One region of the Exiguobacterium sp. JMULE1 genome, then DNA from elsewhere that is predicted to be linked to it. Evidence: predicted binding sites of a transcription regulator. Region 1 holds the regulator's gene; each other region holds the start of a gene.
What was found. The regulator Rex, encoded in region 1, represses fermentation and respiration genes when NADH is low (regulators of the CRP and FNR family bind a similar motif). The targets are predictions, from matches to a motif close to TTGTGAAATATTTCACAA.
Positions count from the first base shown of each region.

Region 2: EXW93_RS04375 (L-lactate dehydrogenase) is a predicted target of Rex. The motif match lies at 1,815-1,832, and genes of this name have one in related genera.
Region 3: EXW93_RS02705 (formate/nitrite transporter family protein) is a predicted target of Rex. The motif match lies at 2,310-2,327, and genes of this name have one in related genera.
Region 4: adhE (bifunctional acetaldehyde-CoA/alcohol dehydrogenase) is a predicted target of Rex. The motif match lies at 2,468-2,485, and genes of this name have one in related genera.

Region 1 is NZ_SGWC01000002.1:2,814,457-2,820,335, reverse strand. Features, by position in the region: gene EXW93_RS14780 (hypothetical protein) at 1-83, opposite strand, end outside; gene EXW93_RS14775 (ATP-binding cassette domain-containing protein) at 83-1,984, opposite strand; gene EXW93_RS14770 (redox-sensing transcriptional repressor Rex) at 2,152-2,811, shown strand; gene EXW93_RS14765 (twin-arginine translocase TatA/TatE family subunit) at 2,811-3,011, shown strand; gene tatC (twin-arginine translocase subunit TatC) at 3,019-3,798, shown strand; tRNA gene EXW93_RS14755 (tRNA-Ala) at 3,903-3,978, shown strand; gene EXW93_RS14750 (S8 family serine peptidase) at 4,200-5,879, shown strand, end outside.
Region 2 is NZ_SGWC01000002.1:822,428-828,306, reverse strand. Features, by position in the region: gene EXW93_RS04380 (GNAT family N-acetyltransferase) at 5-514, opposite strand; gene EXW93_RS04375 (L-lactate dehydrogenase) at 772-1,728, opposite strand; gene EXW93_RS04370 (DUF92 domain-containing protein) at 1,894-2,673, opposite strand; gene EXW93_RS04365 (5-formyltetrahydrofolate cyclo-ligase) at 2,667-3,212, opposite strand; gene rpmG (50S ribosomal protein L33) at 3,270-3,419, opposite strand; gene EXW93_RS04355 (1,4-alpha-glucan branching protein domain-containing protein) at 3,524-5,707, opposite strand; gene EXW93_RS04350 (DUF4912 domain-containing protein) at 5,740-5,879, opposite strand, start outside.
Region 3 is NZ_SGWC01000002.1:487,618-493,496, forward strand. Features, by position in the region: gene EXW93_RS02690 (CHASE3 domain-containing protein) at 1-369, opposite strand, end outside; gene EXW93_RS02695 (YitT family protein) at 561-1,427, opposite strand; gene EXW93_RS02700 (hypothetical protein) at 1,564-1,941, shown strand; gene EXW93_RS02705 (formate/nitrite transporter family protein) at 2,348-3,184, shown strand; gene EXW93_RS02710 (YkvA family protein) at 3,221-3,640, opposite strand; gene EXW93_RS02715 (aminopeptidase) at 3,739-4,962, shown strand; gene murB (UDP-N-acetylmuramate dehydrogenase) at 5,018-5,879, opposite strand, start outside.
Region 4 is NZ_SGWC01000002.1:1,177,809-1,183,687, reverse strand. Features, by position in the region: gene adhE (bifunctional acetaldehyde-CoA/alcohol dehydrogenase) at 1-2,382, opposite strand, end outside; gene EXW93_RS06205 (beta-class carbonic anhydrase) at 2,719-3,270, shown strand; gene EXW93_RS06200 (Na+/H+ antiporter family protein) at 3,585-4,904, shown strand; gene uptA (undecaprenyl phosphate transporter UptA) at 5,028-5,621, shown strand; gene EXW93_RS06190 (hypothetical protein) at 5,680-5,879, shown strand, end outside.

The DNA of each region.
Region 1 (5,879 bases):
TAATCGGCATATAACGGTACGAAATAGAGAACACCGGATAGTAATCCTAAGATGAGATTGATGAAAAAGCTCTTCGTCCGCATCAGTGTTGGTTCTCCCATCGTTCCATTAATTCGAGCAAATCGACATCAATCTGATCACGTTCTGCCGAAAGTGCCGTTGCTTTCGGAATGTCATTGAAGACTTCCGGTTCGCAAAGCAACTGTTCGATCTCCGCTGAACGCTGTTCGAGCCGCTCAATGTCTTGTTCGAGTTGTTCGATTTGCTGACGGCGCTTGCGCTCTTCTTTCTGCGCTTCTTTATCGATCGTCTTCGACGCCGTGACCTTTGCAGCTTTTGCTTCCTCGGCTTCAAGACGCGCAATCTCTTCTTGCTCCGCCTTCTTCTCCGTGTAGTACGAATAATCACCGAGGTATTCCGTCACGCCGGCTTCACTCATCTCGATGACGCGGGTCGCGATTCGGTCGATGAAGTAACGGTCGTGAGAGACGAATAACAGCGTTCCTTCGTAGTCGACGAGCGCATTTTCAAGGACCATCTTCGAATCTAGATCTAAATGGTTCGTTGGCTCATCGAGGACGAGGACGTTCGTTTTCCGGAGTTTCAGTTTTGCAAGTGCGAGACGTCCGCGTTCGCCACCAGATAACTCATGGACGATCTTGAAGACATCGTCACCGCTAAACAAGAATTGCCCGAGGACAGACCGGACTTCTTGTTCACGCATCAGTGGCCATTCGTTCCAAATCTCATCGATGACGCGGTTCCGGTCATTGAGTTCTGCCTGCTCTTGATCGTAATATCCGATCGAGACGCCAGTTCCGAAACGGAAATCACCGAAGAGGGGGCGTAAGCGACCGACGAGGACTTTTAAGAGCGTCGACTTTCCGATGCCGTTCGGTCCGACGAGTGCCAGTGATTCACCGCGTTGCAAGCGGAACGTGATGTCTTTTGAGACAGCTTCTTCGTAACCGATCGCCAGTTGATTCACTTGAAGAACGTCGTTTCCGCTCTGTTTTTCAATCGGGAAGGACAGGACCGTGCTACGCTCATCCCCATCTGGTCGGTCGAGCCGGTCGACTTTCTCGAGTCGCTTCCGGACACTTTGGGCACGTTTTGTCGTCGTCGCCCGAGCGATGTTGCGTTGAATGAAGTCCTGCATCTTCGCGATCTCTTCTTGTTGCTGTTCGAACTGTTTCATTTCTTGATCGTACAATGCCGCTTTTTGTTCCAAGTACTTCGTGTAGTTACCGGTGAACTTACGGCAGACATTGCGTGACAGCTCATAGACGACATTGACGACTTGGTCAAGGAAGTACCGGTCGTGCGAGACGATCAGAACGGCACCACGATAACCGCCGAGGTAACTTTCGAGCCAAGCGAGCGTATCGATATCGAGGTGGTTGGTTGGCTCATCGAGAATGAGGAGCTCTGGTGCTTGCAGGAGCATCTTCGCTAAGGCGAGACGTGTCCGTTGACCACCGGATAACGTTTGGATCCGGCGCGAATAATCGTCCGGATAAAAGCGCATGCCGTGCAGGACGGAGCGGATATTCGCTTCGAACTGATAACCACCCGCTTCTGAGAAGTCGTGTTGCGCTTGATCGTACGTCTTTAGGAGACGATCGTAAGCGATCGGGTCGTTCAAGATATGCTCCATACCCATTTCGATTTCCATCCGACGCAGTGTTCGTTCTTGTTCCTGCAAATGTTCAAAGACGGTCAGCATCTCGTTCCAGATCGTCTCGTTCGATTCAAGACCACTGTCCTGCGCGAGATAACCGATTTTGACATCCTTACCTTTCATGATGTCACCCGAGTCATGACTGAGTTCGCCAGCAATGATTTTGAGCAATGTCGATTTACCAGCACCATTTCGTCCGACGAGCGCAATCCGGTCGCGCTCTTGTACTTCCAATTTGATATTTTCTAAAATCGGCTCAACGCCGAATGATTTCGAGAGTTGGTTGACTTGTAAGAGTATCATTTCCATCCATCCTTCCACCCTTTAGTCTATCACGAACAAAAGCGCGAGGTCCTGCGGAATATATTATTTGTGACTCTATGTGAAGTGGTTTACAATCAAGGAGAGTAGAAAGCTTTTTGCAAAGATTTGGGTGCCACGATGGATGTGGCCGAAGGGGGAACTGCAGGATGAATGGACCAGACACAAAAATTCCACAAGCGACAGCAAAACGGTTGCCGCTATATTATCGCTTCATCCAAAGTTTATACAATTCAGGCAAGCTCCGCGTCTCTTCTGCTGAGTTAAGCGAGGCGGTGAAGGTTGATTCAGCAACGATTCGTCGCGATTTTTCCTACTTTGGGGCATTAGGGAAGAAGGGGTATGGATATAACGTTCAACATCTCTTAACGTTTTTCCGCAAAACCTTGAATCAAGATGAGGTGACGAATGTTGCCTTAATCGGGGTCGGTCATCTCGGAACAGCGTTTGCAAATTATAACTTTTTAAAGAATAATAGTACTCGGATAGTCGTTGCGTTTGATGCGGACGAAGAGAAGGTCGGAACAACGACGCATGACGTTCCAATCTATCATGTTTCGGACATGAAAGAACAAATCGAAGCGAATCAGGTCGATGTTGCCATCTTGACGGTTCCATCCCAGTTCGCGCAGTCAGTAGCGGATGAGTTAGTCGAGTATGGTGTGACTGGCATCCTGAACTTTACGCCCGCGCGGTTGAACGTGCCAGCGAGCGTCCGGGTCCATCACATCGATTTATCGATCGAGTTGCAGTCGTTAGTTTATTTCATGAAGCATTATTCGCAATCAGCTGAAGGAGTGAAATCATAATGGAAAACCTTATCCCGTCAACTATAGCATTCATCGGACCAGGTAGTTTAGCACTAATCGGTGTCGTCGCATTAATCATCTTCGGACCGAAGAAATTACCTGAACTTGGTCGTGCTGCGGGTCAGACATTGAAAGAGTTCAAGAGCGCAACGAACGGTATCATGGACGACGATAAAAAGGATGAACCGAAAGAGAAGTGATTGAATCATGGCGATTGATCAAGAACAAAGCGTGACGTCGCATCTGGACGAACTGCGTAAACGGATCGTCTGGTCGCTTATCATCGTCGTCGTCCTGTTCGCTGTTGCATTTCCGCTCGTCCGACCGCTCGTTCGCTTCTTGCAAGCGGACTTAAAAGAGCTCGGTATCGGTTTGAATGCCTTCAACGTCGCAGATCCTTTAATGTTGTATTTGAATCTTGCGTTCATCATCGCAATCGTGCTGGCATCGCCGTTCTGGATGTATCAACTGTGGGCATTCGTCCGCCCTGGTCTGTATGATAAGGAGCAAAAAGCGACATTGACGTATATTCCGGTCATCTTCTTTCTATTTTTGGCTGGTGTAGCCTTCTCATACTTTTGGTTGTTACCTTTCTTATTAAAAGTTTCGACTGAATTAGGGAAGGAACTCGGAATCGAACAAGTCATCGGAGTCGAGAACTACTTCAGTTTTTTAATCCGATTAACGATTCCGTTCGGTCTTCTTTTCCAATTGCCGGTCGTGACGATGTTTCTGACACGTCTTGGTCTCGTGACGCCAATTTTCATGCGAAAGAATCGGAAATATGCGTACTTTGCGCTGTTCGTCGTTGCGGCATTGATCGCACCGCCGGACGTGACGTCACACTTGATGATCTCGGTCCCATTGTTCGTTCTCTATGAGATCAGCATCTTGATTTCTGCGCGGACGTACAAAAAGGTCTTGATCCTCGAGCAACAGGCAGAGCTTGAACGACAGGCGGATTTGATGCGTGAATTGAATAAATGAATCGTGGATTCCTTCTAATGATTTTGGAAGGAATTCTTTTTTATGAAAGCGTTATTTTTATATTGATAAAGCAGTTAGCGATGCGTATACTAAAGTTAATTCATGGGGGCTTAGCTCAGCTGGGAGAGCGTTTGGCTGGCAGCCAAAAGGTCGTCGGTTCGATCCCGATAGTCTCCACCATATTCATACACTTCAAACTCTTGAGGATTCAAGAGTTTTTTTGTTTTTCTTAAAATATGGAAATGAGATATAAAGTGTCAATAAAAACAAATAATTATATAAAACAGACAGAACCGAATTGTTTATTTCCATCTATTTCATTAAACTAAATATACAGAATTTTCGTTTAACTGTTTTGTTGGTAACATCATTATGGTTTTTTAGAAAAGGGGAAAAGAAGCATGAAGAAGGAAATCGCACTCTTGGCAGCTGTCTTAATGACATCTTCCAACTTGGTTAGTGCTCAAGGAGCACTGTCCTCGCAAGATAAGGCAAGCGGTCAAAAGCCGCATGCCCTCTCACTTAAGAAAACAGGACAGGAGAAGGTGTATAAGCAGTCTGACAAGGTCCGTGTCGTCATCGAGATGGAGCAGAAGCCGGCGATTCAAATCGCGCAGGCACAAAACAAGCGGTATAGCACATTGAGCAATGCCGAAAAAGAGTCGATTAAGGATCGCCTCGTCAGCGTCCAAAAATCAGTCAAGTCAGCGATCGCTAAAAAATCGATTCCCGTTACATATAAGGAAAGCTTCACGACCGTCATCAACGGATTCAGTGGTGAAGTCAAGTTCGGCGACATCGAAGACATCAAACAACTCGCCGGAGTCAAGAGCGTACATATCGCCCATGAATACGCGCGACCGAAAGCCGATAAAGGCGCAAAACCAGACATGTTGTATAGCAAAGATATGGTTAATGCAAAAGAAACATGGCAGGATTATGGCTTCAAAGGGGAAGGGACAATCGTAGCGGTCATCGATACGGGGATTGATCCATCGCATAAAGATATGGTGTTGAGCCCGGAGACGAAGATCGATTTGACTTCTTCGAAGGTTGAGAGTGCTAAAGAAACAAAAGGACTAAAAGGGAAGTATTTTACGGAAAAAGTCCCATACGGCTATAACTACGCTGATCACGATAGCGAAATCCGTGATTTAGGTGCAGGTGCATCGATGCACGGAATGCACGTAGCGGGTACGGTCGGTGCCAATGGAGACGAAGCAAATGGCGGGATCAAAGGAGTCGCACCGGAAACACAACTCCTCGCGATGAAAGTATTCGGAAATGATCCAGGCATGCCATCGACATTCAGTGATATCTATATCAAAGCGATCGATGATGCGATTGCTCTCGGTGCGGATGTCATCAACATGAGTCTTGGTTCGACGGCATCGTTCGTCAATGCGGATGATCCGGAACAACGCGCAATCGTCAACGCGATGAACAACGGGATTCTATGCGCGATCTCTGCCGGGAACTCGGCATTCATAAGTCATGGTGCAGGTAATCCGTATACAGCGAATCCTGACATCGGTGTCGTAGGATCTCCGGGTCTGATCAGCCAAGCACTTCAAGTCGCATCGCTAGAGAATACGAAATTGACGCTTGAAGGCATGGCACTGACGATCGACGGACAGGATGCTGGTTACTTGGCGTACCAAAAGCAGGACTCGCCGAATCCGATCACAGTCTTCGGTAAAGAGAAAAAGGACGTCATCTATGTTGGTGATGGTCAAGCGTCGAATTACGAAGGAAAAGATGTTAAAGGCAAAGTCGTCTTTGTCGTACGAACAGGCGATTTTAACTATGCGAAAATTCAAGGGGAAGCCGAAAAACAAGGAGCAGTCGGTGTCGTCGTTCGTGGACGAATTGATCATGGGGATTACGTCAGCATGGCACTCAACAATCCGACGATTCCGATGGTGACGCTCAGTATCGCGGATGGGAACGATCTTGAAGCAAAAGCAAAAGCAGGAAAAGCGATTACTGTGACGTTCGACGGAAAGCCGGTTTCAATAGACAATCCAGTAGCGGGAGAAATGGCAGAATCATCGTCATGGGGTGTTACACCGAATCTTGAT
Region 2 (5,879 bases), 2.0 Mb from region 1:
AAACTTAGACGTACTTCTTCATCCAAATATCATCACGATATGTGCCGTCTTCTAATTTTACGGAATCTGGGTCTTCGGCATATACTTCAAAACCGAGCGACTCATAAAGATTTTGTGCGGCTTCGTTTCCTGATAAAACGGCAAGAATGACTTGCTCGACGTCCGGTAACTTTTTCGCTTCCTCGATTAAGGCTTCCATTAAAGCGCGACCAGTACCCCCGCGATATTCAGGTGATACGTATACTCCAGAAATCATCGCTTTATGCGATTCACGTGACAATTCATATGGTTTGACCTGACCAAACCCAAACAACGTATCACCGTCGAACATACCAAGCCAAACCTCATCGGAGTCGGGTTCTCCCTCAAGTCCTTCTTGTACTTCGCGGAGCGGGGTTTGCTGTTCATCATCAAACGAATGACCGAATGCATCTGGATGATTTTTTAATCCCTCAAGGCGTAGATTCCAGTATTGTTCTGCATCCTCTTTAGTTAGTTTTCGAAAAGTATACATGACTGTCGGTTCTCTCCTTTTTGGGTATCATGACGTACAAAAAATGACGTAAAAATGCTTCTATCTCTTACTTAACCCTTTTCTAGTAAAATAAAACCTAGATTTTTCTCTTTTTACTACTGGACGAATAGATGTGATTTTTTATGTATTCGTTCTTTACATCAAAAAAACTCAAGTGTGGACAATATAAAGCAAGTCCGACACTTGAGTTTTTTTACTACTTTATTTCGGTAATACCTTCAGCATGATGCGTACGCTTATCCTTGCAAGACGGGTTCAAGCGTCTGACGCAATACATCAGCAGAATGATGGAATTTCTTCAACTCTTCTTCCGTCAATGAGACTTCAATGATTTCACGCACACCTTGACGATTAATGATGGCGGGAACTCCAATGTGGATACCGGAAATGCCATACTGCCCATCGACATGCGCACCGACCGTTAATAGACAGTTCTCATTTCCGAGGATGGCACGAACGATCCGAACAAGCCCAAGCCCGATCGCATAGTAGGTTGCCCCTTTGCGCTCGATGATATGATAAGCAGCATCTCGGACGTTGATGTAAATTTGATCAAGATCTGCTTGAGAATAACGATCGTCTTCAGCAAGTAGTTCATCAATCGTTTTTCCATAAATACGGCTGTTACTCCAGGCAGCGAATTCCGTATCACCATGTTCTCCAAGAATATAGGCATGGGCATTTCGGGAGTCAATGTGAAAGTATTCTCCAAGCATTTGACGCAGACGTGCTGTATCAAGCACCGTTCCTGATCCAAATACGCGGGATTTCGGAAGACCGGAATATTTCCAGGCAAGATGCGCCATGATATCAACCGGATTAGAAGCCACGACGATGATCCCATCAAAACCAGAATCCATGATTTGACGAATCATTTCTTTCATGATCAACGCATTCTTTGCAACGAGATCGAGTCTTGTCTCACCTGGTTTTTGTGGAGCGCCTGCCGTGATGACGACGACTTCCGCTTCGCGGCAGTCCGCGTAGTCGCCAGCCCATATTCGCATCGGTGAAGAGCTAAATGGTGTTCCATGGTTTAAGTCCATTGCCTCGCCCTCTGCTTTGGCTTTGTTGACATCAATGATGACAAGTTCTTCACAAAGCCCAGCTGTTGACATCTGATAGGCAAAGCTTGAGCCGACTGCACCAGCTCCAATGAGGGCTACCCGTGTCACTTTCGCATGTAATTCCATATCGTTATGTCCACCCTTTCATTCATCCTAAGAGTTTGTTAACTATCTCACAAATAAATTGTAACATCTTTCACATTATTTGTATCATGTGAAATTAATCACATTTGTCCGTTTTGTGTCATTGATATCCTAACATAAGGAATTACATACTCATATACTTTCCAGTTACCAGAATCGAACGATGATAAACCCGATTCCACTTGCCAAACCACTCGTTAAGACATTGACAGCATCATTCCCTAAAAATCGAATACCTGAAACATAAGCTGTCGGTTGCCCATGGTGCTTTCGCTTTTCTGTGTATTCCCCACAAACTGTACATCGGTAAACGCGTTGCCCTACTGCTCCAAATAGTGTATCCAGCAGGCTCCCGAGTACACCGATGCTTGTTACGAGTAAGACGTCTCTTAAAGAAAGAGAAAATATCCAATGCGCTGCTATCGCGATGAACGCAGCTCCTGCGATCGTACCGACCGTTCCAATCAGCGACATCGCTCCACTTGTTCCTGCTGGTACCCGTCGTAACGTTTTGAGCGACCATGGATCACGTCTTGAGAGCGGTCCGATTTCGGATGCCCACGTATCAGCATTCGATGCTGCGATGACGAATAGAAACAACAAGAGATACGCAAAATCCATCGTCATGGCATACGCTAAGGCAGCAACGAACGCTCCCCCTCCATTCGCAAGGACTTGCCATCCGTCACGCGCGCCGTCTTTCTCAACGATGGAGTCGACCGATTGTTTTCTAGATCGTCCGACCTTCGATAACAGACTCGAGCTACCAAAGAAGAGTAAGAGTACTACTAATCCTTGCCAACCGAATCCGAATGAGACACCACTACCGACGAGCAGGGTCATGATAGCACCACTTGTCGTCAATAAACGAAAAGATCGTCCGGTCCAAGCAAGCAATAGACAAAACAAAATGGTCGCGCTTAGCATCGGATGACCTCTAATTCAGTGACGATCAAGTCAACGGGGATATCAAAGGCTTCCACTTCGAAATCTGGAAGAAGTTGTTCAGAAAAGGCAATCGATACTTTACATCCTGTATATGGCACGAGTGCACGATCGTAATAGCCTCCTCCCCATCCTAAACGATAGCCGTCCCGACGATAGGCGCGACCTGGAACGAGGCAAAGCTCTGCTTGATCAAGTGAGGCGCGACGTGCTGAAGCGATCGGTTCAGCAATCCCCATCTGATTTGCTTGCAGTTGATCTTCTGGTCCATGTTCATAAAAGATCATCTCGTCTCCGACTACTTTTGGTATCAAGACCGTCTTGCCCTCTTGCCACGCCTGTTCAATCAGCATTCTTGTATCACATTCATTTCGAAAAGCTAATGTGATCGCGACACAAGTCGCTTGTTGCCATTCAGGTAATAATAATACATGTTCGTGAATCAACCGTTCCTTCTCCGCACGGTTCTCCATCATATCGAGTCGTTCTTTGATCAGACGGCGTACTTCTTGTTTATTCATGAATGTCTTCCTTTCCACAAAAAAAGCCATCACACGAAGTGACGGCTTCCATCTCAATTATTTCACTTCACGGTGAAGTGTGTGCTTACGGAGACGTGGGTTGTATTTCTTCAACTCAAGACGCTCTGGGTTGTTACGCTTGTTCTTTTTAGTGATATAAGTACGGTCACCAGTTTCAGTGCAAGCTAATGTGATTTTAACGCGCATGGGATTCCCTCCTATCTAGCTCTCGATGTATCAAGTGATTTTGCTTTACATAAGGTTAAGCATACTCAAGTATCGTACCAAGAAAGGAAAGGAATTGCAACTGTTCATCCGTTCTTTTTCGGATTCGTCACGTGTTGATATGGTTTTTCAAGGTTCTCTTCAAAACGCAGTGGCTTCTTTTCGACGTGATACTCTTGTTCCACCCCGTGACGTGACTCTTCTCGTTCTAGATAAACAACCGCTGATTGGCGCAACGCATCTCCTTCAAGTCGTTTTAAGGCAACGACCAGACCACCTGAACGATCAGGAGAACGCTCACTTTCGACATCGTAGACGTTACTGACGAGTGGCAACTCTTTGATCTTCGCGATAGCTTGGGCAGCTGATGCGGTCTCCATGTTGAAGTTGTGGATGACTGCGAAATCAACGATCTTACTCAAAGCTTGCGCTTGGCGTAAGAAGGCTAAATTTAGTGCCGCCAGTTGGTTATAGGTCTGAACGAGCGGTAGACCTGTCACTTGCACTCCGTAAACGTGAACACCTTCTTCAAATCGATACGCTTCCGGATGTTCCGTGACGACATAGACGTTCTCACCAGCAGCAGCGAGCCGTCGAGCGAGCTCCGAAGCTGGTCGGTCTGACGCATCATATTGTCGGACGAACAATAAGATGGCGTCTGTATTCCAAGATTTCTCACGCTTCACTGCCACGTAGTAATCATGTGCCGTCAAGAAGACATCCGGTTCAATATCTGAATCTTGAAGAAAAGGATATTCGCGATATCGAGCATCCAACCATTCCACCGTCAGCTCCTCAGCATCCAGTCGACGCTCGGTTTCTTCAAAACGTAAGATATGCTCCCGGAAACGATTCGCAGCATACTGCGCTGTCGTCTGTCCATCAAGGATGAACGGCCAGTCGCTCGAGACAGCGAGGAGGTATTCTCGAATGAGTTGACGCTTCGCTTTGACAGTCAACGCATCTTGATGACGATTTCGAGCTACGATTCCTGCTAGTCTCTTCTCAAGCTGATGGAGATGACGAATCATCCAGTCATTCCGTTCATTGATCCAGACTTCCGCGTAGCCTTTTCGTCCCCATGTTCCCATCGCGACGTGGGCCGTGTCGATGTCTTGGAAGTGACGTTCGAGGAAGATCGCCGGTGAAATCGACTCAATTCCTTGGTCTTCTAAACGTTCCATCGCTTTACCGAGGAAGTCGGGACCTTCAAACCACCAGTGACCGAATAATTCGGCATCAAATGGTGCTGTGACAAGGAACGGTGGGAAGTCTTGTCCTTGATGCGCATCTAAATGTTCACCAAGTGCTTGTGCGAAGTCTGCTGCGTGCTCACTTGTCCGTTGCCATGCCCAATCACGAACGTAATAGTCTTTTTGATCCGTTTCTCCTGTTACACGATGCAATTTCAATCCTGTATCATAACGTAAGCCTTCCGGGTGCATGAACTCAGCGATTTGATCCCACTCTCGATCGTACGCAAGGTCACGATAAAACTCGCGGTAATCCGGATGACCCGGGTATCCGATGACAGAGCTCCAAATCTTCCCGGAAATGATTTGATCACGCGGGAACAGTGCCACACCGTGCGGCGAATAGACAGGTGCTCCGATTCCGTGTTTCGGTGACGGATCCGCGTTTAAGATTGAATGTTCGTCAACGAATGTATAACGAATGCCCTCTTCATACAAAATACGATCAAGTCCGGGCGTATACGCACACTCTGGCATCCAAAGACCAGATGGACGGAATCCGTAATGACGTTCGAAACAGTTCAATCCCGTCTGAATTTCAGAACGTGCCGCTTGTTCAGACAACATGTGCGGACTGAATCCGTGCGTCGCCGTACACGTAATCAAATCGAGATAACCTTGCTCCTTGTAATGACGGAATGCGCGGTTCAAATCTTTTTCCCAGTGAAGGAACGTATTCAATAAATCTTGATAGCGGTCTTGATAGAATAGAAGCGCATCTCGTTCCTTTTGAGCAAGCTCTCGCTCTAGTTCCTGGCGAATCAAACGTAACGTATCCTCGATATGCTCGATATACCGCTCTTGAATCAATGGGTCGGCAAGCATCTCGATGACGGGTGGTGAAATGCTGACCGTCCAGCCGAGCGGACGTGACAAGCGATCGACCTCCCACAATAATGGGATGTAGGTTTCTGAAATCGCTTCATACATCCACCGTTCTTCTAGACGATGCGCCTCTTCATGACGGATATATGGTAAATGTGCATGTAAGACGAGTGAAAAATATCCTTTTCGCATAGCTTCTCTTCCTTTCCCTCTCTCTAATTCCATTATCGGACGCGATCGAAATAGGAGTAAGGACGTAATACTTCGACCCATTCCGGTTGTTCGACCTCTCCGTATTGCCAATGATGCACGACTTCCGCGAACCGTCCGTCCGTAACTGGCTCGTCACGTGGCGTTTCGACTG
Region 3 (5,879 bases), 2.3 Mb from region 1:
GACGAAAACCCGTTCGATTTCTGACTCCCAGACATTGTTGCGACGAAGAAGATCTTTAATTGTTCCTGGAGTAGTCGAAGATTGATTCAGACTATTACGTAAGTCATGAATTTTCGAAGTCGAAAAATAATATTGTTCAATATAACGATTATCTTCGTACAATAAGAGGCCGCGGACTGCGTTTGCTCGATCTCGATTATGTTCAACCAACTGATCGACTTGATTAATTAACGGTATATCATGATCCTTCATCTGCGCTGTCATCGCCGCAATTGTCCGATAACCAGATAAGGCATAAATGATTGGTATAGAGGCAAATAAACTGATCAAAAGAATCAGCAGAACACGCTGACGCCATAGTGAGTGCATGCAATCATTCCTTTAAATAAAAAGACATGTCATTAGCTTAACTACTATTACAAGAAAAGTGAAGCCTGTCTATTTTTTGAATAGGGATAGGAAAGTAAGAAGTCAGTATTCTGAATAAAAAAGCAGGAAAGCTAGTGCAATCCGAGAAGCTGTTTTATGTAGAAGAAAAAGCGCAGCTTGGCTGCGCTTGGTTAAAACGAATAGGAATGTTCCTTATAGTTTCCGAAAACCGTATGAATTTCTGAGAATGTAACGAATGCATTTGGCTCAACGGAAGAGACGATCTCTTGCAAACGGACGATTTCATTATTTTGAACGACGACATAGACCATTTTTTTCGTTCGGTTGGAATATCCTCCACGTGCATCGAGAATCGTGACACCACGACCGAGTTCTTTTGTAATGACTTCATTGATTTCATCTGCTTTCTCACAAATGATGATACATTGCTTAGAAGCAGAATAGAAACTGTAAACCGTCTGAAGGGCTTTGGCGCGAACGAAGCTCATGATGAGCGCGTACATAACGTGTTTTAAGTCAAACACCCACCAAACAAGGATGTAGATGACAAGATCTTGCATCAGAAATATGCGAGGAAGTGGCCAGTTATGAAAACGAGCGAAGAAAAATTTTCCAAGAATATCAAGCCCTCCAGTTGAAGCACCACCGAAGAATATCAATGCCATCGCAAGTCCAGAGACTAGACCGGCAAAGATGGAGGCGACGAGCGGATCATTTAAAGATTCCGGAACAATTTGAGTCGGAATCCAGTCGATTAAAAAAGAGGAAGCAACGACGATGATGCCGGATAAGAACATGAACCGTTTACGCAGAAAACGAAAACCTAAAAGGAAGAGTGGGATGTTTAAAAGCAATTGCGTTAAACCGATTGGCGTGTGGAAGAGCTCTTGGATGATGAGTGTGATCCCCATGATACCGCCTGATCCGATATCATTTGGAGATAGTAGTAAACTGATGTAAAGGGAATAAAGCAATGTACCGATGATTAAAAAACTAATTTTTTCAACTCTCTTTTTCTGTGGGTGTGTTGTAGTCATGGCAATATGATGAGTGACCTCATGCTCCTCCTTCTGTGAGTATCTGCCTGCAAGAGTACGCCCATATGCATAAAATTTCAACCCTTCTTATGAAAAAAGATGAAAAAGGGTACGTTTTTTTAGGAAGGTGATGAAAATGAAAAAAACGTTCTTGCTTATTGGTTGTATTTGTTTAGTAATACTAATTGGTATTCGCATTTTTCAACCATCGGATGAAGAAAATCGAACGTCTATTTGGCATGATGGAGATCTCGTAGCGAGACAAGTGGGTGCTTCGATGATGAATACGGTAGCGGTTCGTCAATTAGCCGAACAACTTCCGTTCTCATCAGATTTAAAACAGGTAGATGTCGAAGGGGAATCGTTGCGGCTTGTTTATGAGGTTACAGGAAAAGAGCGACAAGCCTGGATTGGTACCGATACTGGAACACTACAAGTGAATCAGGATTTTTTGAAAGCTCGGTTATCTAAAGTGCTGATGCATCATACACTTTTTATTTTCAACGATTCCTGATTTGACCGATCTCGAAATTTACTACACGGATCCGTATTCAGGTGCAGATTTTACGATGGACCGGAAAACATTCGACGCCTACACTCCGACCGATATTGAACGAGCTACTTCCTCTTCTAGACGCTTTAATCGGGTCGTCATTGATGGTTATGTGCTCGATGCATCAAGGCGAAATACTTTCTTTGAACGCTTCGCATCACGACTACGAATTCAAACTAATTAGTTGTATAAAGCAAGAAAAGGCATTTTTCACAATCTCGACACAATGATATCGTTTACATCTCGTTCTTTTATAAAAACGATAAAACAGGTCTATTCAATACTTGAACATCTTTTAAGATGGAAGTATGATAATAAATGAACAAACATTGTGAAGTGTTGAACAAAAGAAAGAGAGGTTTCTACGATGAACGAGGTAGAAGCATTAGAAGGATTACGGAATAAAGCAATCAAGTCGACGCGCATGCTACAAATGCGTCCTCTCGAGTACTTAGTTCGTGCCATGCTAGCAGGGATTTTCATTGGATTTGCAATTATTTTTACCTTAAAAGCAATTAACGGTCTATATATGGCGGAGTCACCTGTTGCGACACTTGTTGGTGGACTGACCTTCGGAGTGGCACTCGTCCTGATCGTTTACGGTGGGGCAGAGCTGTTCACAGGAAATACGATGTATTTCACGACGGCGACGATGCGCGGCTATACGACGAAGATGGATACGATGAAGGTCTGGTTGATCTGTCTGATTGGAAATGGACTTGGAGGATTAGCATTTGCGCTACTCTTTTCTCAAACAGGAATCATCCAAGAGCTTGGTATGAACAACTGGTTATTTTCTGTCTCAGAAACGAAGATCCACCATACGACGTGGGAAATCTTCACACGAGCTATCTTCTGTAACTGGATGGTCTGTTTAGCGATTTTCATTCCAAAGAACATGAAGAATGAGTTGGCGCAGATCATGATGATGATGGTACTGGTCGCAGTCTTCTTCGCATCTGGATTTGATCACGTCATCGCCAATATGGCCTTGTTCTCCATTGCGTTAGTCGTACCACATCCGGATACGATCACATTTGCCGGAGCGATGCATAACCTGTTGCCAGCTTTAGCTGGAAACATCATTGGTGGAGCAGTCTTCATGGGAATGATCTATACGTGGCTGAATAAAGAAAAATTAGAAGTAGATGAATCACGTCAATCCACGACACCTGTTCATATTGCTTCGAAACAAAATGCATAATCAAAAAGCAGCTGTCGCGACAGCTGCTTTTTTCATTCATTCCATATGTTGAAAGCGATCGACGTCTGCAGCCAGTTCTTCGTAAATCGTCTCGACGATTTGTGCATCATCGAAGAGCCCGAGGACGTTATCGTCCGGTAAGGCGTCAACAGGAGACGTAAAGTACAGAACGGCCGTCAATAACAATTGTTCCTGCTCCGCATGCATTTCGAATTTTTTCTGATAGAGAGCACGAAGCATTTCAAGCAGTTGTTTTAATTGAAAATAAAGGACGAGTTCTGCCTCGCGTTCGATGTCCGAGCTTTCTGTAGACGCGATATCTTGCGTCAAGTGCGCAAGTCCGATTTCTGCTCGAACTAACAATTCTTGCTGTGCTTTTTCATCACCAACGAGGTCGAGTGCCTGTCGGTGAAAATACGTATAAGCCGATTTAAAATCGCCGGGTGTGAATTCCATGGTGATGCCTCCTTCTCTTCTCTTTCTAGTTTCGCCTTATTTCTTGCAAAATTGCAACTATTTCGTGAAAATAAAGATACAAGAAAGGGGATTACATAATGCCGACACAAGCAGAATTACAACAATACGCGTCTTTAGCCGTGCGTACGGGAATTAATCTACAACCAGGACAACAACTCGAGGTGCGTGCAGGAATCGAAAATTTGCCGCTCGTTCGTGAAATCACGCGTGTCGCCTACGAAGTAGGAGCTACGCAAGTATATGTACAATGGTCAGACGATGAGATGACGAAAATCCGTTATTTCGATGCACCGGAAGAGTCGTTTGATACGTTCCCGGATTGGTTAAAAGCACGTTACGACCAACTGGCAGAAGAAAAGACAGCGTTCTTATCGGTCGTCAGTGAAGATCCAGATTTATTGAATGGCGTGGACTCGAGCCGAATCGCACGTGCGAATAAAGCAGCCGGTGTCGCTCTTGCTAATTGGCGGAAGTTCGTCATGAGTGACAATGTCAGCTGGTGTGTCGTAGCAGCACCTTCTGAAAGCTGGGCGAAGAAAGTATTCCCTGATTCAGAGAATGCTGTTGAAGAGCTCTGGTCAGCTATTTTAAAGGCTACACGTGCCGATCAAGCGGATCCGGTCGCTGCATGGGCGGATCATGATCAGAATCTGCGTTCAAAAGCAAAATTCCTGACAGAGAAGAAATACAAAACATTGCACTACACAGCTCCAGGAACAGAATTATCAATCGAATTACCAGAACGTCATGTTTGGTTAGGTGGCGGTGGTCCGAATGCAGATGGTGTTGATTTCATCGCGAATCTGCCGACAGAAGAAGTGTTCACGTTACCGAAAAAGACAGGAGTCAACGGACACGTCTCGAGCACAAAACCGCTTAGCTATAGTGGGAACTTGATTGATGAGTTCACACTCTGGTTCGAGAACGGAAAAATCGTTAAAGCGGAAGCGAAACAGGGTCAAGAAGCATTAGATGACTTGATTTCACTTGATGAAGGTGCACGTTATCTTGGAGAAGTTGCGCTCGTGCCACACCGTTCGCCGATTTCTGACTCGGGTATCCTATTCTATAATACATTGTTTGATGAAAATGCTTCATGCCACTTAGCGATTGGTCGTGCGTACTCGACGTGTCTCGAAAATGGTCCTAGCCTTTCAGCAGAAGAACTAGAAGCACAAGGCGCGAACGACTCGATGACGCATGTCGACTTCATGATTGGATCAGCGGATCTATCGATTGAAGGAGAACTTGCAGACGGAACGCGTGAATCAGTCATGCGTGACGGAAACTGGTCAATCTAAACGAACAAAAAGGTGAGTCCGAATACGGAGCTCACCTTTTCTTGTAAGATTCTTGTTATGCTTCTTCACCAATAATTTTCACTTCTGTCTCAAGTAAGATACCGAATTTTTCTTGAACCGTTTCTTGGACATGACGAATGAGCGCGATATAGTCGGATGCAGAGGCATTCTCGACGTTGACGATAAAACCAGCGTGTTTCTTGGACACTTCAGCGCCACCGATGCGTGTTCCCTGTAAGTTGCTATCTTGAATCAGCTTCCCTGCAAAATAGCCTTCTGGACGTTTAAAGACGCTACCACAAGAAGGGTACTCGAGTGGTTGTTTCGTTTCTCGCTTATGCGTCAAATCATCCATGACTTCCTTGATTAGTGCTGGGTCACCCTCTGTTAAGGCAAATCGACCTTCGAGGATGATGTATTCTTTCTTCGAGAAGCAACTTGTCCGGTATCCCAGTTCGAGTTCATCATGCGAAATGTTCAACAGTTCTCCTTGTCGTGTCAATACAGTAGCGCTATGGAGGCAATCCTTGACTTCACCACCGTATGCTCCCGCATTCATGATCAATGCGCCACCAATCGTTCCTGGAATCCCACAAGCGAATTCAAGACCGCTGAGCTGATGCGCGTAAGCTACACGAGACGCTTCGATGATTGCTGCACCACTTTGAGCAACGAGTTCATGTCCTTCAACCGAGATATCGGTTAACTTCTCAAAGGAGAGGACAATGCCGCGGATGCCGCCGTCACGTACGACAAGATTCGATCCGTTTCCAAGCAACGTCAAGGGAATACCTTGTTCGTAAGCATATCGGACGACAAAAGCCGTTTCTTCATAAGAGGTTGGAATGATGAATAAATCCGCGATTCCTCCCATTTTTGTATACGTATGATATTTTAAAGGTTCATTGATTAGTACG
Region 4 (5,879 bases), 1.6 Mb from region 1:
GACCCCTTGTTCCGTCGTTGCTGCCGGAAGACCGAGGTAGCGTGCGATGTCGGCATACCGCTCATCCGCGACGAATGATTCGTATTTCGGGAATGCTGCTAGTTTCGTTGGACGTGACGCGTTATAGCGAATGACGTGTGGCATCAGGATCGCGTTCGTCCGTCCGTGTGTGTGTGTGAATTCGCCACCGATTTTGTGTGCAATCGAGTGGTTGATGCCGAGGAAGGCGTTCGCGAATGCCATCCCTGCCATCGTTGACGCATTGTGCACTTTTTCGCGTGCTTCGGCGTCTGATCCGTTAGCATATGCTCGTGGCAAGTAGTCGAAGATCATCTTGATTGCTTTGAGTGCTAGTCCATCCGTGTAGTCGTTCGCAAGCACCGAGACGTATGCTTCTGTCGCATGCGTCAAGACATCCATTCCGGTATCAGCAGTGATTGAAGCCGGGACGGTCATGACGAATTCTGGATCAACGATTGCGACGTCTGGTGTCAATGCATAGTCAGCAATCGGGTATTTGACATTTTTCTCTTTATCCGTGATGACGGTGAACGGTGTTACTTCTGAACCCGTACCCGAAGTCGTTGGAATCGCGACGAACTTCGCTTGACGACCGAGTGTCGGGAATTGATACGCCCGTTTGCGAATATCGAGGAATTTTTGACGCAAGTTCGAGAACGTTTCGTTCGGTTGTTCGTAGAAGAGCCACATTCCTTTTGCAGCATCCATCGCCGAACCACCACCGAGGGCGATAATCAAGTCAGGCTTGAAATCACGCATCGCTTGAGCACCTGTCTGAACAGTCGTCACCGATGGATCTGGTTCGACTTGGTCGAAGATCCGGTAACTGACGGACTGTGGTAAGTTTTGAATTACTTTATCGGCATACCCGAACTGTACCATCGTTGGATCAGTGACAATCATGACACGTGAGACGTCAGTCATCGACCGCAAGTACTGAACGGAGTTCTTTTCGAAGTAGATTTTTTCAGGGACCTTGAACCATTGCATGTTCACGCGTCGTCTCGCCACCTTTTTGACGTTGAGTAAGTGTTTCGCTGTCACGTTTTCAGAAACAGAGTTTTTCCCGTATGATCCGCAACCGAGTGTCAGTGATGGTGTCAACTCGTTGTACAGATCACCGATTCCGCCATGAGCAGATGGGCTGTTGACAAGGATCCGGCAGGCTTTCATGCGGAGTCCGAACGCTGTCATCAAGTCATCGTTCGTCGTATGAATGACGGCTGTATGACCGAGACCGCCGATTTCAAGCATCTGTTCTGCAATCGTGAACGCTTCTTCGGTCGAAGCGACGCGGTACGCACCGAGGACGGGACTGAGTTTTTCATGAGACAATGGTTCTGCCGCTCCGACGTTCTCGAGTTCTGCGACGAGCATGACCGTCGTTTCCGGAACATCGATGCCGGCTTTTTCTGCGATCCATGTCGCAGGTTTTCCGACGATGTCCGCGTTGACGGCACACGTATCGGTTTTGATGACGAGTGATTCGAGGCGTTGTTTTTCTTCCGGTGTACAGAAGTAACAACCGAGTGCTTCCATTTCCGCACGAACCGTCGCATAAATCTCTTGGTCGACGATGACGGCTTGCTCAGACGCACAAATCATCCCGTTATCAAACGTTTTTGAAAGAACAAGATCGCTGACTGCCCGTTTGACTTTCGCAGACTGTTCGATGTAACACGGAACGTTCCCTGGTCCAACACCAAGTGCAGGTTTACCTGTTGAATACGCCGATTTGACCATTCCTGCTCCACCTGTCGCAAGGACCATGGCGATTTTTTCATGGTTCATCAAGACTTTCGTTGCTTCAAGTGATGGTTCTTCGACCCATTGAATACAGTCTTTCGGTGCCCCTGCTTTGATGGCTGCGTCGCGGAGTGTTTTCGCTGCTTCAACGGAACAACGTTGTGCCGATGGGTGGAACGCGAAGACGATCGGGTTGCGCGTCTTGATCGCAATCAATGCTTTGAACATCGTCGTTGATGTCGGGTTCGTGACCGGTGTGACACCACAGACGACACCGACGGGTTCAGCGATATATGTGATGCCGTTTTGGACATCTTCTTCTAAAATCCCGACCGTTTTTTCATGACGTAGACTGTTGTAGATGTATTCTGTCGCAAACATGTTTTTAATCATCTTATCTTCAAAGACACCGCGTCCCGTCTCTTCTGCCGCGAGACGAGCGAGTTCGACGTGCCGTTCAAGTCCGGCAAGTGCCATATCCCGAACGATCGTATCGATTTTTTCTTGATCGAATGTCAGTAATTCTTGTAATGCGCGTTGCCCTTTTTCAACGATTTGTCCAACTGCTTGTTCGACCGGCGTTGCCGTCGATTTTGTTTTTTCTTTCACAGCCATGAGTGGTTTCCTCCCTGTCGTGGAACGAATCTGAGTTTGATTTGCTAACCATTATGTCAGGAATGCCAAGCTGTTTTTCAATAGTTTGTGCTTTCCTTCACAAATCAATCATAACCCCTTTTTCCTGTTTTGTGCATGACCATCCTGTGAATTCCATCACATCTTTGATAACGTTTACAACTGTTGTAAATTCCTCTTTTTCATCGTTTTGCTTCATGTACATGGATGTGTGCGATTTGTCACACCTCGCATTTTCCTGACTTGATAGCCGTTTCATCATCTTGTATTCTGATATGGGGTACATATTAAGAGCTACCACTAAAGGAGGACACTTGAATGTCAGTTGTACAGGAAATGCTAGCCTTCAACGAGCGATTCGTCGCCGAAAAACAGTATGAACAGTTCGTCTCGGATAAGTTCCCAGACAAAAAGGTCGTCATCCTGACGTGTATGGATGCCCGCTTGACGGAACTCCTCCCACACGCACTTGGTCTTAAGAACGGGGATGCGAAGATCATCAAAAATGCCGGTGCTATCCTATCGCACCCATTCGGTTCCGTCATGCGCTCGATTCTCGTCGCGTTGTATGCTCTTGGTGCTGAAGAAGTCGTCGTCATCGGTCACCACGACTGCGGCATGAGCACGATTGATCCTAACCACATGATCAACGAGATGAAGGATCGGGGCATCGACCAACAGATTCTTCACACGCTCGAAGTATCTGGCGTTGATTTGAATCAATGGTTGCGTGGTTTCACGTCAGTTCAAGAGAGCGTCGCTCACTCGGTCAGCCTCGTGAAGAACCATCCATTACTACCACCTGGGACGAACGTTCACGGACTCGTCATCGATCCGGGTACCGGTAAGCTCGACGTCGTCGATTGCTGATCACTCTCTATAGAAGAAACGCAAATAGATTCGGATATTCTACTCCGTCTTAATTTAAAAATAACGTGCCATATTTTCTCGTAACGGAGAAGGATGGCACGTTTTTCGTATGAGTCATTTTCAGTGATCAAAACGCTTCTCACTTCATGCTTCGGGGTATAACAGAATGTAACTTCTTGTGGAGAGCTAAAAAGCGTATCATTCATCTTTCGATTACGAGGTCAGACTTTTACTCTTGACAGCATTCCAACATGGCTGTAAGATACTTTAGTATAGTACAGTGATAACAAAAGAAAGTGTGGTTTTACTGAATGATAAACGCCGTATTGTTTGCCGTCTTTTTACTATTTATTTTAGCGATCTTCCGCGTCCACATCGTGCTCGCGATGGTCATCAGTTCGTTTGCTGGTGGTCTCGTCGGTGGTCTTGACCTGACTGCGACGACAAAAGCATTCTCCGGTGGTCTTGGTGACGGAGCAGAAATTGCCCTTAGCTACGCGATGCTCGGTGCATTTGCCGTCGCCCTCTCGAAAACAGGTTTACCGGATGCACTTGCGCACTCTTTGATTGCGCGTTCGCGTGGTAACGCAAGTGCCGCTTCCGTCAAAAAATTAAAAGGATTCATCTTGTTCGCGATTCTCTTGCTTGCGATCAGTTCACAAAACGTGTTGCCGATCCACATCGCATTCATTCCAATCATCATTCCGCCGTTGCTTGGTCTCTTTTCTCAGCTTAAGATCGATCGACGCCGGATAGCGATCATCATGACGTTCGGTCTTGTGACACCGTACATGTTCTTACCGGTTGGATTCGGAGACATTTACCTCAATCAGATTTTGCTGAAGAACCTGAAGGCAAATGGTCTCGATACTGCTGGAGCTTCCGTCATCGAAGCGATGGCGATTCCAGCACTCGGAATGGTCGTTGGTCTCTTGATCGGTTTGTACACCTACCGGAAAGAGCGGACGTATGAGATTCGCGACATCGCTCCAGACGATTATGAAATTCCGGTCATCACGAAAACAAAGCTTGTCTTAAGTGGTGTTGTCGTCATCGCGACCTTGATCGTACAACTACAGACCGGATCAATGATTCTCGCTGCGACGACGGGGTTGATCCTCTTCTTGTTGCTTCGTCTTGTTCGCTTCAGTGAAGCAGATGACGTCATTACACGCGGTATGCGCATGATGTCATTCATCGGTTTCGTCATGATTTCAGCGAACGGATTCTCAAACGTCTTGCGTAAGACGGGCGATATCGAGCCTCTCGTCGAGAACTCGAAAGCGTTGATGGGCGATTCGCAACTCGTTGCCGCCTTCGTCATGCTCTTGATTGGTCTTCTCGTCACGATGGGTATCGGCTCCAGTTTCTCGACCGTTCCGATCATCGCTGCCATCTTCGTTCCACTTTGTATCCAGTACGGATTCAGCTTAGAAGCGACGATTGCCATCATCGGTACATCCGGTGCTCTCGGTGACGCGGGTAGCCCAGCATCTGACTCGACACTCGGACCAACGAGTGGTTTGAATGCTGATGGTCAGCATGATCACATGCGAGAAACGGTCATTCCGACGTTCCTGCACTACAATATTCCATTACTCATCTTCGGTACGATCGCTGCGGTCGTATTATAAAAACAAGACGGATTCGCTGTCATCGCGAATCCGTCTTTTGAATTGTCTCCGTTTTTTTCCTTTTCATTTCGTCCTCGGTTCTCTAAAATAAAGGAATGAACTGATACAAAGGAGTTGTCTAACGTGTTATCTCAAGTCGTCAACCAGATTTTGCTTTCGCTTGCCGATCTCGGATATTTCGGCATCGCCCTCGGGTTGATGATTGAAATCATACCGAGTGAAATCGTCCTCTCTTACGGAGGATTCATGATTTCCCAAGGAACGATCGGCTGGCCGCTTGCTATCGTCGCTGCCGTCATCGGTGGATTATTCTCGCAATTATTCTTATATTGGTTCGCTCGCTACGGCGGTCGTCCCCTTATCCTGAAATACGGGAAGTATGTTTTGATTTCAGAACATCATCTCGATCTAGCCGAGCGTTGGTTCTTAAAGTACGGACAAGGCGTCATCTTTGGAGCCCGTTTCATCCCGGTCGTCCGTCATGCCATCTCGATTCCGGCAGGTCTTGCCAAGATGGATCAAACGAAGTTTTCTCTTTATACGGTGCTTGCGATCATTCCGTGGTCGATCTTGTTCCTGTATCTTGGTGAAACGCTCGGAACGAACTGGCGCTCGATCAAGGAAGTGGCTGCACCGTACACGAACGGTGTCCTAATCGCTGCCGTCGTCTTGATCATCTTCTATGTCATCTACAAACGCCGTCAACGAACGGTTTGAACAACTAGCAGTCTGTCTGACGACGGACTGTTTTTTTAAACAAACAGGAGGTCCTGCCATGCTCACATCCCCACTTGCTCATTTTCCGTTACGTCGTTTGACTGCATCCTATCGGGCGGGTCATCCTGTCGCGACCGGGATCACCGTCGACGGACATATTTTAATCGTCGAAGAAACCCTCGACGAAGCACGCAATGAACACGTCCTTTCCATTCATCAATTGAAGGATGATTGGCGTAAGACGACGATCGTTAAAAA